DNA from 4 places in the Streptomyces sp. NEAU-W12 genome. Region 1 is predicted to be linked to each of the others. Evidence: riboswitches for the same ligand, from Rfam matches in the RefSeq annotation. Region 1 holds a riboswitch; each other region holds the start of a gene.
The links. A riboswitch is a leader RNA that binds a small molecule or an ion and turns the genes downstream of it on or off. The one in region 1 is predicted to bind cyclic di-AMP.
Positions count from the first base shown of each region.

Region 2: another riboswitch for cyclic di-AMP. It lies ahead of ORI94_RS23225 (transglycosylase SLT domain-containing protein); the one in region 1 lies ahead of ORI94_RS08775 (M23 family metallopeptidase).
Region 3: another riboswitch for cyclic di-AMP. It lies ahead of ORI94_RS23980 (transglycosylase family protein); the one in region 1 lies ahead of ORI94_RS08775 (M23 family metallopeptidase).
Region 4: another riboswitch for cyclic di-AMP. It lies ahead of ORI94_RS00065 (M23 family metallopeptidase); the one in region 1 lies ahead of ORI94_RS08775 (M23 family metallopeptidase).

Region 1 covers NZ_JAPJDM010000005.1:234,078-238,280, forward strand. Annotated here, with positions in the region: gene ORI94_RS08760 (bifunctional GNAT family N-acetyltransferase/acetate--CoA ligase family protein) at 1-143, opposite strand, end outside; gene ORI94_RS08765 (HPr family phosphocarrier protein) at 320-601, shown strand; gene ORI94_RS08770 (GntR family transcriptional regulator) at 791-1,504, opposite strand; gene ORI94_RS08775 (M23 family metallopeptidase) at 1,758-2,531, opposite strand; cyclic di-AMP (ydaO/yuaA leader) riboswitch at 2,545-2,709, opposite strand; gene ORI94_RS08780 (M16 family metallopeptidase) at 2,934-4,203, opposite strand, start outside.
Region 2 covers NZ_JAPJDM010000019.1:46,340-50,542, forward strand. Annotated here, with positions in the region: gene ORI94_RS23215 (GNAT family N-acetyltransferase) at 1-864, opposite strand, end outside; gene ORI94_RS23220 (HAD family hydrolase) at 1,060-1,929, shown strand; gene ORI94_RS23225 (transglycosylase SLT domain-containing protein) at 2,021-2,512, opposite strand; cyclic di-AMP (ydaO/yuaA leader) riboswitch at 2,518-2,680, opposite strand; gene ORI94_RS23230 (polyprenyl synthetase family protein) at 3,302-4,203, shown strand, end outside.
Region 3 covers NZ_JAPJDM010000020.1:7,528-11,730, forward strand. Annotated here, with positions in the region: gene eno (phosphopyruvate hydratase) at 1-676, opposite strand, end outside; gene ORI94_RS23980 (transglycosylase family protein) at 955-1,728, opposite strand; cyclic di-AMP (ydaO/yuaA leader) riboswitch at 1,733-1,902, opposite strand; gene ORI94_RS23985 (transglycosylase family protein) at 2,234-3,169, opposite strand; gene ORI94_RS23990 (cytochrome P450 family protein) at 3,501-4,203, opposite strand, start outside.
Region 4 covers NZ_JAPJDM010000001.1:17,383-21,585, reverse strand. Annotated here, with positions in the region: gene ORI94_RS00080 (sensor histidine kinase) at 38-355, shown strand; gene ORI94_RS00075 (dihydrofolate reductase family protein) at 750-1,883, shown strand; tRNA gene ORI94_RS00070 (tRNA-Met) at 1,950-2,023, shown strand; cyclic di-AMP (ydaO/yuaA leader) riboswitch at 2,349-2,506, shown strand; gene ORI94_RS00065 (M23 family metallopeptidase) at 2,519-3,553, shown strand; gene ORI94_RS00060 (PrsW family intramembrane metalloprotease) at 3,667-4,203, opposite strand, start outside.

The DNA.
Region 1 (4,203 bases):
TCCGACACCTGCTCGTAGAAGCTGACCAGGCGCTCGGCGTCGTCGACGGTGATGGGGCGGATACGCGCGGTGCCGCCGTCCCGCAGCACCACGTCGGCCTCCCAGTGGGCGGGGTACTCATGCCGGTCCGACGAGATCTGCATGGGCCCCAGAGTACGGCTCGCGTACGGCAACGGCGCGAGGCAGTCTGTGGGGGCACGCACCGGACCGGGGCCGCGGTCCGGTGCCGCCGGGGAGCGGGGGCGAGTGCCCCTCCCCGGCTTGCTTCACGATATGGAAAACTGGTCTAGACAACCTGAACTTCGAAGGGCAGCAACACATGGCTGAGCGCCGCGTCAACGTCGGCTGGGCCGAGGGCCTCCATGCCCGTCCCGCCTCCATCTTCGTCCGATCCGCCACGGCCACAGGCGTCCCGGTGACGATCGCCAAGGCCGGCGGCAACCCCGTCAACGCGGCCTCCATGCTGGCCGTTCTGGGCCTGGGCGCCCAGGGGGGCGAGGAGATCGTCCTCGCCTCCGACGCCGAGGGGGCCGACGCCGCCCTCGACCGGCTGGCGAAGCTGGTCTCCGAAGGCCTCGAGGAACTCCCCGAGACCGTGTGAGACGCCCGGAAAAAACGGAGCCGCGGCACCCCTTGCGGGGGTCGCGGCGCCCTTTTTTCAGGGGGCGCGTTTTACCAGCCCCCCGGCTCATCCGGCCGCCACTCCCCCGCACACAATCAGGCGTTCACGGAAAACGGCAGGCGGATTTCACTTCCACCGAATTTCCTTCTCTTGTATACGGTCTCCGTGTTAATGCCGGAGGCTCGGTGTGTTTACGGGATGTTGCGAGTTCCTCACACGCTCGGCACGGGCCGCCCGGTCCGCGCGCCCGGCCCCCGCGGTGAAGCGCGGGCGGTGGGCGGCGGTGGCCCGCTCGGTGTGCAGCGCCATGACCGCACGCGCGCGCTCGCCGTCGCCGCGCACCACGGCGTCGACGATCGCGCCGTGCTCCGCCCAGCACTCCACGGGGTCCCTCGCCCCCCGCACCTCGTACATCCAGCCGATCTTGTGCCGGAGCCGGATCAGCGTCGACGTCAGCGCCGGACTGCCGGACGCCTGGGCGAGCGTCTCGTGGAACCAGCCGCCCAGGGAGCGCAGGTCGTCGCTGTGACCCTGCCGGGCCCGCTCCTGGCCCAGCCGGACCAGACCGCGCAGCACCTTCAGATGGGCCTCGGTGCGGCGCTGCGCGGCACGCAGGGCGCCGAGCGGCTCCAGCAGCAGCCGCATCTCCAGCAGGTCGGCGGCCTCCTGCTCGGTGGGTTCCGCCACGCACGCGCCCGCGTGCCGCCGGGTGACCACGAAGCCCTCGGCCTCCAGGGTGCGCAGGGCCTCCCGGACGGGGACGCGCGAGACACCGTAGCGGCGGGCGAGGAGTTCCTCGGTCAGCCGGCCGCCACGCTCGTAGACACCCGAGACGATGTCGTCCCGGATCGCCGTGCACACCGAGTGCGCCGGAATACGCATGACCGACCTCCGAATTGATCCCCGCACAACGTCAACGGGTGACACCTGTTCCGTGACTCTATTGCAACGCGCGAGGATTTCCGACGGCGGGCCGGAAATCATGTTCGTTTTTTGGACAACGGTCCGCCGGAAACACCGAAAGCCCCGACTCGGAGAGCCGAGTCGGGGCCATTCCGCGAAAGCGGACACCTGGGGCGTCAGGGGACCACACGGACGTCGAGGTGCGCACGGCGGCCGGGGAACGCGTCCCCGGTCAGACGTTCGCTCCGTGCGCGCGGAGGTACGCGACGGGGTCGATGTCGGAGCCGTACCCGGCGGTGGTGCGGGCCTCGAAGTGCAGATGCGCGCCGGTGACGTTGCCGGTGGCGCCGGAGACGCCGATCTGCTGGCCCGGGGTGACCTGCTGGCCCACCGAGACGCCGACGGACGACAGGTGGCCGTACTGGGTGTACGTGCCGTCGTGCATCTTGATCACGACCTGGTTGCCGTAGGCGCCGCCCCAGCCGGCCTCGACGACGGTACCCATGCCGACCGAGAGCACGGGGGTGCCGCTCGCGGCGTGGAAGTCGACACCGGTGTGGGTGCCGGAGGACCAGACGGCACCGCCGGACAGATAGCCGGTCGAGACGTACGAGCCCGCGATCGGGGACACGAAGGTGTTGAGGCGCTTGCGCTCGGCCTCACGCGCGGCGCGTTCCTCGGCCTCGCGGGCCTTGACGGCCTCCTCGGCCGCCTTCTCCCGGGCGGCCTCCTCGGCGGCTTCGCGTGCGGCGGCCTGGGCCGCCTCGCGTGCGGCCTCGTGCTGGGCGGAGGCCTGGGCGTCGACCCGGGCGGCGGCCTCGTCGCCCATGGTGACCACGGGGGTCAGGCCGGTCTGCCCCGCGGCGGGTTCGGCGGCGAGCGCCGGAGCGGAGAGGGAGCCGATGACACCGGTGGTGGTGAGAGCCGCGGCGCCCGCCGCCCTGGCGGTGCCGCGGTGCACGCGGCTGGGACGGCGGTGCTTTCCGGTGGCGCGGGTGAACGCCATGTACAGGGTGGTCCTTTCCTTCCTTCTCGCCTACCGGGTTAGCTGACGGGTTCGGAGCAGGAAGGTCTCCTACGGACCCCCTCGCGACACGCGCGGGCGTCCGATTCACCCCAGGGACTGCTGACGGGTCCCCGGCTCCCCTGGCTCGCGCCGTACGGGGACTCGGCGATGACTGTCCGGTGCCGCGGGTGCGGCGCACTGCCCGACGAACAGACCGCCTGACGCTAAACGGGACGGCTTTCCCTCCCCAAACGGATCCCGGATTTTGTAGCGCATCCCACAGGGCAGACAGGTATCTCCCGGACCAATCAGGACACCAGGGGGCCCTGGTGGCGTTCTCGTCACCAGGGCCCCGCCCGCGTGCGTGTCCGGCGTGCGGCCAAACGGCCGCCGACGGCCCGTCTACTCGGCGGACACCACCGTGACTTCGCCGATGCCGAGCGCCTCGACGGGCTCCTTGATCTGCGCCGCGTCACCGACCAGGACGGTCACCAGGCGGTCCACCGGGAAGGCGTTCACCACCGCCGCGGTCGCCTCCACCGTGCCGGTGGCGGCGAGCCGCCGGTACAGCTCGGCCTGGTAGTCGTCGGGCAGGTGCTGCTCCACCTGATCGGCGAGGGTGCCGGCGACGGCCGCGGCGGTCTCGTACTTGAGCGGTGCCACGCCCACCAGGTTCTGCACGGCGACGTCGCGTTCGGCGTCGGTGAGGCCTTCCGCGGCGAGGGTGCGCAGCACCGTCCACAGGTCCTGCAGGGCGGGTCCGGTGTTCGGGGTGTCGACGGAGCCGCTGATGGCGAGCAGCGACGCGCCGGTGCCGTCCGGGGCGGACCTGAGGACCTGGCCGAACGACCGCACACCGTAGGTGTAGCCCTTCTCCTCGCGCAGGACGCGGTCCAGGCGGGAGGTGAGGGTGCCGCCGAGGCAGTAGGTGCCGAGCACCTGCGCGGGCCACACGCGGTCGTGCCGGTCCGCGCCGACGCGGCCGATGAGCAGCTGCGTCTGTACGGCGCCGGGGCGGTCCACGATCACGACGCGGCCCGTGTCGTCGGCGGTGACCGGCGCGACGGGCCGCGGCTGGGCGGCCGGTCCGGTCCAGGCTCCGAGGGTGTCGCCGAGCAACTCGTCCAGGTCGGTGCCGGTGAGGTCGCCGACGACCACCGCGGTGGCGGTGGCGGGGCGGACGTGCCTCTCGTAGAAGGCGCGTACGGCCGTCGAGTCGATGCCGGCGACCGTCTCCTCGGTGCCCTGGCGCGGGCGGGACATGCGCGACGTCGCCGGGAACAGCTCCTTGGAGAGTTCCTTGGCGGCGCGGCGGGACGGGTTGGCCAGCTCGTGCGGGATCTCGTCGAGGCGGTTGCGGACGAGACGCTCGATCTCGCCGTCGGCGAACGCGGGCGCCCTGAGGGCGTCGGCGAGCAGTCCGAGTCCCTTGGCGAGCCGGGAGGCCGGCACCTCGAGGCTCAGGCGGACGCCGGGGTGGTCGGCGTAGGCGTCCAGGGTCGCGCCGCAGCGCTCCAGTTCGGCGGCGAACTCCTCGGCGGAGTGCTTGTCGGTGCCCTCGGAGAACGCCCGCGCGGTGATGGTGGCGACGCCGTCGAGGCCGGCCGGCTCGGCCTCCAGGGGCGCGTCGAGGAGTACCTCGACAGCGACGATCTGCTGGCCGGGGCGGTGG
Region 2 (4,203 bases), on a different contig from region 1:
GCGTCCCATGTCGAGCAGGCCGATGCCCTCGCCGGCCGCCGCCTCGGCCATCCGCAGATGCAGCACGAGCCCCGGCGAGAACTTCGCGAACTCCGGGTCGTACGCCGGGAACCAGCAGGCCAGCACGGAGGCCGAGCGCAGGCCGAAGTGGGCGGCGACGGGACGGTCCCCGGCGTACAGGACGGACAGCGTGCCCGCGCACTCCGCGGCCCGGGTTCCGGCCAGGCGGCCCACGAGCCGGGTGATCCACTCCTGCGCGAACCGGTCGCGACGCCCGGTCCTGCGGTACTGCGCCGACTTCCACCCGATGAGGGTGCGCAGCGCGGCCGGTTCGCGTTCGTCGAACACGAACCGCACGGGGCCGGCCTGGCGGCCGAGCCTGCGCTCCTTGGCCAGGGTGGTCTTCAGGAACTTCGGCGACTGGGCGCGCAGCACGGACTCGTAGGTCTCGTAGCCCTTCTCCACGTCGATGACGAAGGTGGCGTGCTCCCGGGCCGCCTGCGGGACGAACAGGGCCTGGTCCGCCTCCAGGTTGTCGAAGGCGAAGCTCGACAGCGAGCAGGCACGCAGCAGTTCACCGGTCTTCGGCACGAGACCCGGCCGCAGGACGGCGCCCTGGCAGTCCGAGACCCCGAGCCCGATCGCCCGGCCCTGCCCCCACGCGCCCCGCTCGTACGGCAGGAAGCCGGCCGGCTCGGCGGACGCCCCCTCGTACAGCACCGCGACCCGGGCCTGCGGCCGCACCCCGGACACGGCGGCGGCGAACTCCGGTTCCATGAACGGGCTGCGCGGTGTCTTCGAGGCGGCGCGCAGCTCACGCCATCGCTCCTGCTCCCCCTCGCCGAGTTCGTCGAGCCTCAGCACACGTGTGCGTCCACTGTTCACCTGACCCCCCGATCAAGTCCCCCCTGGACACCTGGAAGGTACCGCCCGGGACCACGAGGACGGTAGGTGGCGGAGCATGTTGCCGCCAGGTGGTGCACAGGCCGAGGACGGTGCGCGGGACGGGTGCCCGGGGCGTGGTGAGCCGGGGGCGCGCGGTGTCCGTATTCTCTGATCATGGCCGCACCCACCGATTGCTCGCTCATCGCCACCGACCTGGACGGGACGCTGCTGCGCGGCGACGACACCCTCTCCGACCGCTCCCTCGCCGCGCTGGCGCTGGTGGCGCGGGCCGGTGTCCGGCACCTCGTGGTGACGGGGCGCCCGGCGCCCAGGGTGCGGCCGCTCCTGGACGACCTGGGGTCCACGGGGCTCGCGGTGTGCGCACAGGGCGCGCAGGTGTACGACGCCGGCACGGACCGGCTGCTGTGGTCGGTCACCCTGGACCGGGAACTGGCGGAGACCGCGCTCGGCAAGATCGAGGCCGAGGTGGGGGAGCTGCACGCCGCGGTCGACCAGAACGGGGCGGACGGGCTCACCCTGATCGAGTCGGGCTATCTGATGCCGCACCCGACGCTGCCCGCCGTGCGGGTCGAACGGCGGGACGATCTGTGGGCCCGGCCGATCAGCAAGGTGCTGCTGCGCCACCCCGACCTGAACGACGACGAGTTGGCGGCGGCGGCCCGTGCGGCGGTCGGCTCGCTGGCCACGGTCACGATGTCGGGGCCGGGCACCGTGGAACTCCAGCCGTGCGGTGTCACCAAGGCGACGGGGCTTGCGCTGGCCGCCGAGCACCTGGGGCTGGATCCCGAGCGGACCGTCGCCTTCGGCGACATGCCCAACGACATCCCGATGTTCGACTGGGCGGCCCACGGAGTCGCCATGGCCAACGCGCACCCGGAGCTCAAGGCGGTGGCCGACGAGGTCACCACGTCGAACGAGGACGACGGCGTGGCCGTCGTCCTCGAGCGGTTGTTCGGCGGAGCGGAGCCGCGCGTGCCCCAACACGTGCTGCCCCGCCCCAGGTCCGGGAGGGTGTCCCGGTAGGCCTCGGCGTCCGCCGGTGTGGCCGGTGCCGCCGGCGTTCCGGTGTTCCGGCGTTCCTACGGGCCCGGACGTATCGGATGTCCCAGGTGTCTCAGTAGGCGCCGAAGACGTTGTCGATGGAGCCGTAACGGTCCGCCGCGTAGTTGCAGGCCGCCGTGATGTTCGCGACCGGGTCGAACGGGTCGAAGGCCGTGCCGGGCACGTGGTACGCCTGGAAGGTCGGGTCGATGACCTGGAGCAGGCCCTTCGACGGGGTGCCGGCCATGGCGTTGGAGTCCCACAGGTTGATGGCCTGCGGGTTGCCGGACGACTCGCGCAGGATGTTGCGGTGGATGGAGTCGTAGCTGCCGGGGATGCCGTGCTGCGCCATGACGGACAGCGACTCGCGGATCCAGCCGTCGAGGTTGTCCGGGTACGCGGTCACGGTGCCGGCAGCGGCAGGGGCGGCCGTCGCGGTGGCGGGCGCGGCGGGCGCGGCGGAGGCGGTGGAGGCGCCGAACAGCGGGAGGGCGACCGCCGCGACACCGGCGACGGCGAAGGAGCGGACGAGGCGGGAGTGGCGGGGCGGACCGGATGCGGTCATGTCTGTGTTCCTCTCCTACGCCTGCGAGGTGAGCTGTCGGGTTCGGGCGGGAGAGTGCCCGGCCGTGCCCCTGCGGGCATGGCTTCACCCCGAGCCGTTCCGGGTGTGAACCGGTCCGGCGGCCTACCTGGGTCCCCCGCTCCTGCCGTGCGTGAGTGAGTTCGTCGATGGGTGGCGCGGGCGGCGGCAGGATTCGGCGTCCGCCCGACAAGCCGGGAACGTATGCGAGTGCACTTGTCGGAAACAAGTACGGCCGTCACGGATCGCTCCGCTTGATCTTGTTCCGGGGGTTTTGGGGTACTTGATCCTTTGTGGATGCCGGGAGTCAACTCGCTTTCGGGCAAGGGGAAGTGCCGGTGGGAGCGAGGTGTGGGCGTGGCGGGGTGCGCGTGACTCACTTCACTGGCCGCACCGTGTGGGCGCATTTGCCGCCAAAGGGAAATCTCTTGTTGATTACGGCAAATCAGACTTCGGGGCGGGCGGGGTGGTCCGCGCGCGGGCCCGGCGCCCGGCCGTGCGCCGGGCCGTATCCCGAGGGTGGGGCGCCATGCCCGAAAGGCGGCGAATATCCTGTATTACCTACTGGCCGAAAAGGGTCCGGTGGTGATCCGGTACCGGAGGGCGCCGTGGGGTGCCGTCCACGCGTGCGCGGGTGAGGCCGGGGAACGCGGGTGCTGGCGGTGATCGAAACATGACCGGATACGCTGACTCGAGTGATGTCAGCGACCTATCGACAAACTGGGCAAGACGTCTAAGCGCCAGTGGACACCAGCAGACAGGAGACCCCTCGTGACCGTCGTCGGGCCGTTCGGGCTGAGCGTGCGGGACCAGGCTCTGGAAGCCGATGTCCAGGCCGGGATGACGGCTGTCGAGGAAGGGCTGCTCGAGGCCACGAAGAGTGAGGTCCCCTTCATCACCGAGGCCGCCCAGCACCTGGTGCGGGCCGGCGGCAAGCGTTTCCGGCCGCTGCTCGTGACGCTCGCCGCCCAGTTCGGCGACCCCTACGCGCCCGGTGTCGTCCCGTCCGCCGTGGTCGTGGAGCTGACCCACCTGGCCACGCTGTACCACGACGACGTGATGGACGACGCCACCGTGCGGCGCGGGGTGCCCAGCGCCAACACCCGCTGGGGCAACTCCGTCGCGGTCCTCACCGGCGACTTCCTCTTCGCGCGCGCGTCGCACATCCTGGCCGACCTCGGTCCGGAGGCCGTACGGGTGCAGGCCCAGGCGTTCGAGCGGCTGGTCACCGGCCAGATCCTGGAGACCGCGGGGCCGCAGGAGGGCCGGGACCCGGTCGACCACTACCTGGACGTCCTCGGCGGCAAGACCGGCTCACTGGTCGCCGTCGCCTGCCGGTTCGGTGCCATGATGTCCGGCGCGGACGACGCGGTCGTGGACGTGCTGACCCAGTACGGCGAGCGCCTCGGTGTCGCCTTCCAGCTCGCCGACGACGTACTGGACATCGCCTCCGACTCCCACGAGTCCGGAAAGACCCCGGGCACCGACCTGCGTGAGGGCATCCCGACGCTGCCCGTGCTGCGGCTGCGCGAGCGGGCGGCCCGGCTGGGGCTGGCCGAGGACATCGCTCTGTGCGAGCTGCTCGACTCCGACCTCGGCGACGACGCCCGGCACGCCGAGGCGCTGCGGCTGCTGCGCGCACACCCCGCGCTGGAGCAGGCCCGGCAGGACAC
Region 3 (4,203 bases), on a different contig from region 1:
CGGCCTCGAGGATGAGGTCGAGGGCCTCGCGGTTGGAGCCGAGGTTCGGGGCGAAGCCGCCCTCGTCGCCGAGGCCGGTGGACAGGCCGCGGCCCTTCAGCACCTTCTTCAGCGTGTGGTAGACCTCGGTGCCCCAGCGCAGGGCCTCGGAGAAGGACTCCGCGCCGATCGGGGCGATCATGAACTCCTGGATGTCCACGTTGGAGTCCGCGTGCGAACCGCCGTTGAGGATGTTCATCATCGGCACCGGCAGCAGGTGCGCGTTGGGGCCGCCGAGGTAGCGGAACAGGGGCAGGTCGCTGGCCTCGGAGGCGGCGTGGGCGACGGCCAGGGAGACGCCGAGGATGGCGTTGGCGCCGAGGGAGCCCTTGTTGTCGGTGGCGTCCAGGTCGAACATCGCCTGGTCGATCAGGCGCTGCTCGGTGGCGTCGTAGCCGACGAGCTCCGGGCCGATCTGCTCGATGACGGCCAGGACCGCCTTCTCGACGCCCTTGCCCTGGTAGCGGTCGGGGTCTCCGTCACGGAGTTCGATGGCCTCGAAGGCGCCGGTGGAGGCGCCGGACGGGACGGCGGCACGACCCGTGCTGCCGTCGTCGAGGCCGACCTCGACCTCGACCGTGGGGTTGCCTCGGGAGTCCAGGATTTCCCGGGCTACGACGACGTCGATGGACGGCACGAGCATCTCCTTCATGGATGTGACGTGGTTCAGCGGGGCCACGGGGCCCTGCGGACCCGAGCCTATCCGGCTCGGGGCGATCGGCCATCCGGCCGGCCGCTTCGCGGACAGAACCGAGAGTAAATTGTTTCCGAACGAAACAAAGACGTGTCCGGGAAACCCGGGAACGGGAGGCCCGCTCCGACCACGGGAAAGCCCCGCCCCGGCGCGCACGGGGGACGCGCGCCGGGGCGGGGCGGACCTCCGCGGGGCCGGGGCCCGGACCCGCGGCCGACGTCCTACTTCAGGTGCAGCTGCTGGCCCGGGTAGATGAGGTCGGCGTCCTCGACGATGTCGTCGTTCAGCTTGAACAGCTTGCCCCAGCCGCCCTTGACGTCGTTCTCCGAGGCGATCGAGCTGAGGGTGTCGCCCTTGAGGACCTTGTACTCGCCGTCGCCCTTCTTGACCTTCTCGCCGGTCGGGGTGGTGACGGTCTTCCTGGCGGCCGGACGCTCGTCGGAGCGGGAGGCCTTCTGCCCGGCGGAACGCTCGGGAGCGGCCTCGGTGCTCTGCTCCGGCGCCTGCTGCTCCGGCGCCTGCTGCTGGGAGCCCTGCGAGGGACCGCTGCCCTGACTGCCGGAGTTCTGGCTGCCCGAGCTCTGGCTGCCCGGGCTCCCGGCGGAACCGCCACCGGTGTAGGCGGCGCCGGACAGGCCCTTGCCGCAGACCGGCCAGGCGCCCTTGCCCTGGCCCGCGAGGACCTTCTCGGCGATCTCGATCTGCTGGGCCTTGCTGGCCTGGTCGGCGGTGGCGGCGTACTTCGTGCCGCCGTAGCCGGCCCAGGTGGAGGCGGAGAACTGCAGGCCGCCGTAGTAGCCGTTGCCGGTGTTGATCGACCAGTTGCCACCGGACTCGCACTGGGCGACGGTGTCCCACTCGGCGGCGGTGGCGGCGGAGGCGTTGCCGGCCGCCATCAGCGGGGCGGCGACGGCGGCACCGGTGACGCCGGCGACGGCGATGGCACGGGTGGCCTTGGACGGACGACGGTGCTTGCCCTTGCTGGAAAACAGCATGGTTGGATCCCCTCACCGACGCCTACGAGGTGAGCTGTCGGGTTCGGGCCGGTTGAGTTGCCCGGCCGCGTTCCCTTGCGGGACGCGGCTTCACCCCGAGCCGTGTCCGGCGTACTTCACCGGATCCGGCGCCTACCTTGGGTCCCCCGCTCCTGCCTACGGCGCATGACGCGACGACTGTTCCCGTGCTGCCACTGGCAGGATTCGGCGTGGCGGCAGCCGGGGCCCGTGATGACGAGCGGTCACGACCGTAGACACGCTCGCAGCGGATTATCAAAGACGATCAGGGCTTCTGAGACCTATCTCTCATCACCTTTAAACCGGACATTTGTTGCGAACCATGACTCTCAACTTCCGCCATCGGCGCGCTTTTTCGCACTCCGGGCCACCTGTCACCCGGTCGGCGCGACGTCATCACCCGACCGGCGCAGGGCCGACACCCGAGCGACCGGACACCGCTGCGGGAATGTCAGAATTCAACCGACTCAAACCAGAATGCGATCCCTTAACCGAAAAGGGTGAGATGCGGGGTGGCGGCACCCTCGGCCTCGTCACCCCCGCCGTACTGGGCGAGCCATCCGCCGCCGAGGGCAAGGGAGTCGGAGGCGGCCGAGGAGCCGCTCGCGGAGCCCGAGCCGGAGTCGCTCGACGGGGAGGAGCTGTCGAGGCCGCGCGCGAAGCCGAGACCGCCGCGCGACGCGTGCCGCCCGGAGGATCCGGCATCACGGTCCTCACGCGCCTCCTCCTCGGCACTGGCGCCGCGGTGACGGCCGCTGCCGGAGTCCTCACCGTCGGCCGATTCCGAAGCGTCGGCCTTCTGCCCCGGCTTGCCCGAGTCGTCCCCCTGGGTGGAAGGAGACGCGGAGGGGGAGGGAGAGGCATCCGCTCCCGCTTCCTTCTCCTTCTCCTTCTCCTGGCCGTCCTCGTCGTCCTCGTCACCCCCGGCACCCTTCGCGTCCGACGAGGAGCCGGCGGACGGGGAGGGTGACGGAGTGGCGGATCTTTCGGAGCCGGACGCACCCGACGCGTCACCCTCCACGCCGGTGTCGACGTCGAGCGCGGGCGCGTCCTGGTCCAGGCCCCCCAGCAGCCCGCAGGCTCTCCACACGCCGACACCCCGGTCGGCGAGAATCTTCTCGGCCACGGCTATCTGCTGGCCGCGGCTGGCCTGGTCGGCGCTGATCGCGTAGTCGAGGCCGCCGTAGGCTTCCCAGTCCTCCTGGGTCAACTGCAGGCCGCCGTAGTAGCCGTTGCCGGAGTTCTGGCTCCAAGAGCCGCCCGACTCGCACTCGGCCACCCGGTCCCAGGTCGAGCCGTCGGCGGCACTGGCGGCGCCGGCCCCGAGGAGAGGGATCGCGATGGCCGAGCCGGTCACTCCGGCCGCGACGAGGAGAGCCGGAGCCTGGCGGGGGCGACGGTGACGACCGTTCCCGGAGAGCATGCGGAGACCTTTCGCAGGAGAACAGTTGCTCGCACGGCGTTTCGAACCATGGCGTGTGAAAAGCGGGACGCCGCGCTTGATGGGTGAACGTATAGGCAGTCGAACGTCTGTCACAAGTTCATGCCGCGCAGATCACACGAAGATCACAGAATTGAGTGGGTGTCACCTTTACGGACGTCCTACCAACGGTCGACGGACCGTGTCCGAGGGGGTCCTGACGGTCACTTGAGCCGCGGCCGACGGTCACGCCGAGGGCTTTTCCGGGGCCCTTCCAAAGACCATCCGGGGCATTTCGGAATGCTTTCCGGGCGCGTCGCCCCCGTTCGCAACATCACATCGGGGGCGGGGTGAATTTCACCGGCAGTGTGCGCAGTCCGCGCATGATGAGGCCGCCGCGCCAGCGCAGTTCGGCCGGATCCGCCGCGAGTTCGAGGTCCGGCAGCCGGGTCAGCAGCGTGGCGAGCGCGGTCTGGCCCTCCAGGCGGGCCAGCGGGGCGCCGAGGCAGTAGTGGATGCCGTGGCCGTACCCCAGATGCTGGTTGTCGCGCCGTGCGAGGTCGAGCGCGTCGGGGTCGGCGAACCGCTCCGGATCGCGGTCCGCGGCGGCCAGGACGACGAGGACCGGGTCACCGGCGGAGATGTGCTGCCCGCCGACGGTGAGCGCCTCGGTGGCGAACCGCCAGGTGGCCAGCTCCACGGGCCCGTCGTAGCGCAGGAGTTCCTCCAGCCCGGTCTCCAGCAGCCCGCGCTCCCCGGCGGCGAGGGACGTCTGCAGGCGCTCGCGCTGCCCCGGGTGGGTGAGGAGGGCGTAGGTGCCGTTGCCGATGAGGTTGACGGTGGTCTCGAAGCCGGCGAACAGCAGGATGAACGCCATGGCTGCGGCCTCGTTCTCGGTGAGGTGCTCGCCGTGGTCGGAGGCGCGGATCAGGCCGGAGATGAGGTCCTCGCCGGGGGCGGGTTCGGCGGGCAGGGCCTCGCGCTTGCGGTGGATCAGGTCGGCCAGGTAGCCGCGCATCTTCTTGACCGACCGGGCG
Region 4 (4,203 bases), on a different contig from region 1:
CGATCCGGGCCCGGAGCCCGAACCGGTCCTCTACCGGGTGTCCCAGGAAGGGCTCACCGACATCGCCCGGCACGCGCACGCCCGCCGCGCGGAGATCTCCCTGTGCCGCACCCCCTCCGGAGTGGAGCTGCGCGTCCGGGACGACGGCCGGGGCATCGGTGTGGCGTCCGAGGGCGCCGGCATGCTCGGGATGCGCGAGCGGGCCCTGCTCGTCGGCGCCGACCTCGATGTGGGCCCGGCCGCCGGAGGCGGGGCCCTCGTGCGCCGCGCCGTCCCCGCTCCGGGGCGGGGGCCCGTGCCCGTGCGGACCCCTCCGTCCCTGACCGCCCTCCCCGACCGGAAAACCCGGACATGACCGACCCCGGCTTCCCCCCCCCGCACCCCGTCCGGCACACCCGCCGGCGCCGGGACCGGGACCCCGGCCGGTGCCGGGAGCGACGGCGCGCCGACACGCATCCTCCTCGCCGGCGACCACGACACCACCCAAACGAGGGGGGCGGAGGACACCCACGAGGTGGGGGAAGGGCCTTCGTCACGGGCCGGCCGCCGGGTGTGGCGGGGCCGCCGGGTGTGGCGGGGACACCGCCGTTTCCACGCCGCACGGTTCCGCGCCACGTGGCGGTGGCACACCGCACGGCTTCCCCTCCGCGCGGGAGCGCACCGGGTGCAAGACTCTCTTCACCCGGTCCGGTCCGGCCCTGCCCTGTCCCGCCCTGTCCCGTCCGCCGTCCCCGTCAGGAGCGCCGTCGATGCCCCACCCGTACGTCCTGCTGTCCGCCGCCGTCTCGCTCGACGGGTATCTCGACGACACCGGCCCCGAGCGGCTGCTGCTGTCCGGCCCGGAGGACTTCGACCGGGTCGACGAGGTACGGGCGTCGGTGGACGCGATCCTGGTCGGCGCCGGCACGATCCGGGCCGACAACCCCCGGCTGCTGGTCAACGCGCCCGAGCGGCGTGCCGCCCGGGTCGCCGAAGGCCGGCCCGCCTACCCGCTGAAGGTCACCGTCAGCGGCTCGGGCGACCTGGACCCGGAGGCGCGGTTCTGGCACACCGGTGGCGCGAAGGTCCTCTACACGACCGGCAGGGGCGCCGAACGCGCCCGCGCCCACGGTCTCGCCGCCGACATCGTGCCCCTCGGCGCCGAGCTCGACTGGCGCCGCCTCCTGACACACCTGTACGACGCGTACGGCGTCCGGCGGCTCATGGTCGAGGGCGGCGGCCTGATCCACACCCAGCTCCTCACCCAGGGCCTCGCCGACGAGCTCCAACTGGTCCTCGCCCCGCTCTTCGTCGGTGACCCGGACGCCGCCCGTCTCTTCGGCCCCGGCACCTACCAGGGCGGCCGGCTGCGGCTGCTGGAGACCCGCCCGGTCGGCGACGTCGTCCTCATGCGCTACGAACCCACCGCTCCCGGCGCCGGTCCGCTCCCTGTCGCCGCCGACCACCACTGGCTGGCCCTCGCCTGCGAACTGGCGAAGCGGTGCCCGCCCTCGGAGACGGCGTTCAGTGTGGGCGCGGTGGTCGTCGCCGCCGACGGCACCGAGCTGGCGCGGGGCCACTCCCGCGAGGGCGGTGATCCGGTGGTGCATGCCGAGGAGGCCGCCCTCGCCAGGACCGACCCCGCGGACCCGCGGCTCGCGACCGCCACCGTGTACTCCAGTCTGGAACCCTGTGCCCGCCGCGCCTCCCGTCCGGTGCCCTGCGCCCGGCTGGTCCTGGACGCGGGAGTACGGCGGGTGGTCACCGCGTGGCGGGAGCCGGACACCTTCGTGGCGGGCGCCGACGGCAGCGGAGTACTGGCGGCGGGGGGCGCCCTGGTCGTCGTCCTGCCGGAGCACGAGGAGGCCGCCGAGGCGCCGAACGGCCATCTGATCGGCCGGTGACGCGAGGGCGGCGGCAACGCGTGTGCGGAGTGTCCCGCGGATGCCGTATGCTGGTGAACACAACGACGCGGGGTGGAGCAGCTCGGTAGCTCGCTGGGCTCATAACCCAGAGGTCGCAGGTTCAAATCCTGTCCCCGCTACTGAAGGCCGAGGGCCGGAATCCGAAAGGGTTCCGGCCCTCGGCCGTTTCCGTCCGCCCCGTTTCGAGAGTGCGTCCCAGGGCCCTTGCGCACAGATGTCACGCCAGGTGATCGAGTCGCCCCGCTGCGCATAACAATTGACGTACCGTCAGCTCGGGTGTGACGAGAGCGGTGAAGCCAACTCGCCCGGTTTTGACCGGCGCTGGCGCTTAAGTCCGTGCGGAAATCGTTAACGATCAAGAGGAACGGCTTGGAATACGGTCCTCGCGTCTATTAACGTTCGATAACGCAGCGCGGTCGTCCCAGCCGGCACACGAGTCGGCTCCGTGCGCACGCGCCGAATCCCGCAAGGGAACCGGGGAACCAACATCTTGGGGTGAATCGCGCGGATGCACCCGTGGAGACACGGGCGGTATACGCGCGTAGGAGACCTTCCTGCTCCGAACCCGTCAGCTAACCCGGTAGGCGAGAAGGAAGGAAAGGAGTGCGCCCCACGTGGCGTCCAACCGGCCTGCCCCCGAGGCCCCCTTCATGCCGAGCCAGCACGAGAGCGACACCTTCGGCTACGGCGGCATCCGCACCGACGAGGGCCCCTTCGAGGAGTGGAACCCCACCGCGGAGTCCGTTCGCCCCGTGCGCGGCCGTCATCGTGTCGGCAAGCAGCGCGGCGGAGGCCTCGCCCGTAGCTCCACCGTCCTGGGCGTCGGTGTCATAGCCGCTGTCGCCGGTGGCGGCATGGCCAGCGCCCAGACCGGCAAGCCGCCGGTCTCCATCTCCGTGCCGGACCTTCCCTCTGTTGGTTCCCTCATCTCCGACGAGGAAACCCCCCAGGGCTCCGCCACCCCGCTCAGCAGCATCGGCACGGTCGCCGACGAGGCCGAGCAGGGCAGCACCTCCGACGCCGGCGAGGTGCTGCGCGCCCGGATCATGGCGCAGGTCGAGCAGCAGCAGAGCCAGGCCGAGGAGCAGGCCGCCGCCGAAGCCGCCGCGAAGGCGGAGAAGGAGGCCGAGGAGCAGGCCGCCGCCGCGAAGAAGGAGGCCGAGGAGAAGGCCGCCGCGGCGAAGAAGAAGGCGGAGGAGGAGGCCGAGAAGAAGGCCGAGGCCGAGCGTCTCGCCGAACTGGCCAGGCAGTACGCGCTGCCCACCTCCTCGTACACCATCTCCTCGACCTTCGGTCAGGCCGGCGCCTACTGGTCCTCCGGCCAGCACACGGGCCTGGACTTCGCCGCCCCCACGGGCACGCTGATCAAGGCGGTCCACACCGGCACGATCACCTCCGCCGGCTGGGACGGCTCGTACGGCTACAAGACCGTGCTGACCCTCGACGACGGCACCGAGATCTGGTACGCCCACCAGTCCTCCATCAGCGTCAGCGTCGGCCAGCAGGTCAACACCGGCGATGTGATCGGCCGCGTCGGCTCCACCGGCAACTCCACCGGCGCCCACCTCCACCTGGAGGTGCACCCGGCCGGTTCCGCCTCGGGCATCGACCCGATGGCCTGGATGCAGTCGAAGGGCCTCACCGTCTGAGCCCCCGGCCCCGGCCGGCCTCCGCATCCTGCGCCCCGCACAGCCACAGCCCCGGCAGTCCTGACGACGCCCCCCGACGTCAGGACTGCCGGTCCGGCGTTTCCGGGGCGGTGTCAGGGGCGGTACGGGTGCGCGTACGGGTTCGGCCCGGGCGCCGGGCGACCGGGGTCCACGGCGCCGTACGGGCCGTACACGCGGTGCCCCCCGTACGCCTCGGGCACGCCGTACGGACCGTGCGCCGGCCGGGGCGGGGCGGGCGGTGCGACGGCTCGGGCCGCGTGCTCCAGGGCCGGGCGGGCCGTGTCGCGGCGGTGCCACATCTCGCGCAGCAGTTCGTGCTCCCGTACGACGAAGTCCGCACCCGCGCGGCCGCGGCGCCCCCGGTGGCGCAGGAACGCCAGCGACGTCGCGTACGCCCCGTACTGGGCCACAGCGCGGGCAGCGGTCCGGCCGCCGTGCCGGTGCGCGTACCGCCGGGCGATGCGCCGGGCCCGCATCGAGCCGAGCGCGTAGGGCTGGGCCGGGGTCAGCCAGCCGGCCCTGACGTACGCGGGCAGCTCCTCCCGTACGGTCCGCAGCTCGCGCTGCCGGGTCCACACCACCAGCCAGGTCAGCAGGCCGAACGACGGCACCATGAACGCCGCGTACAC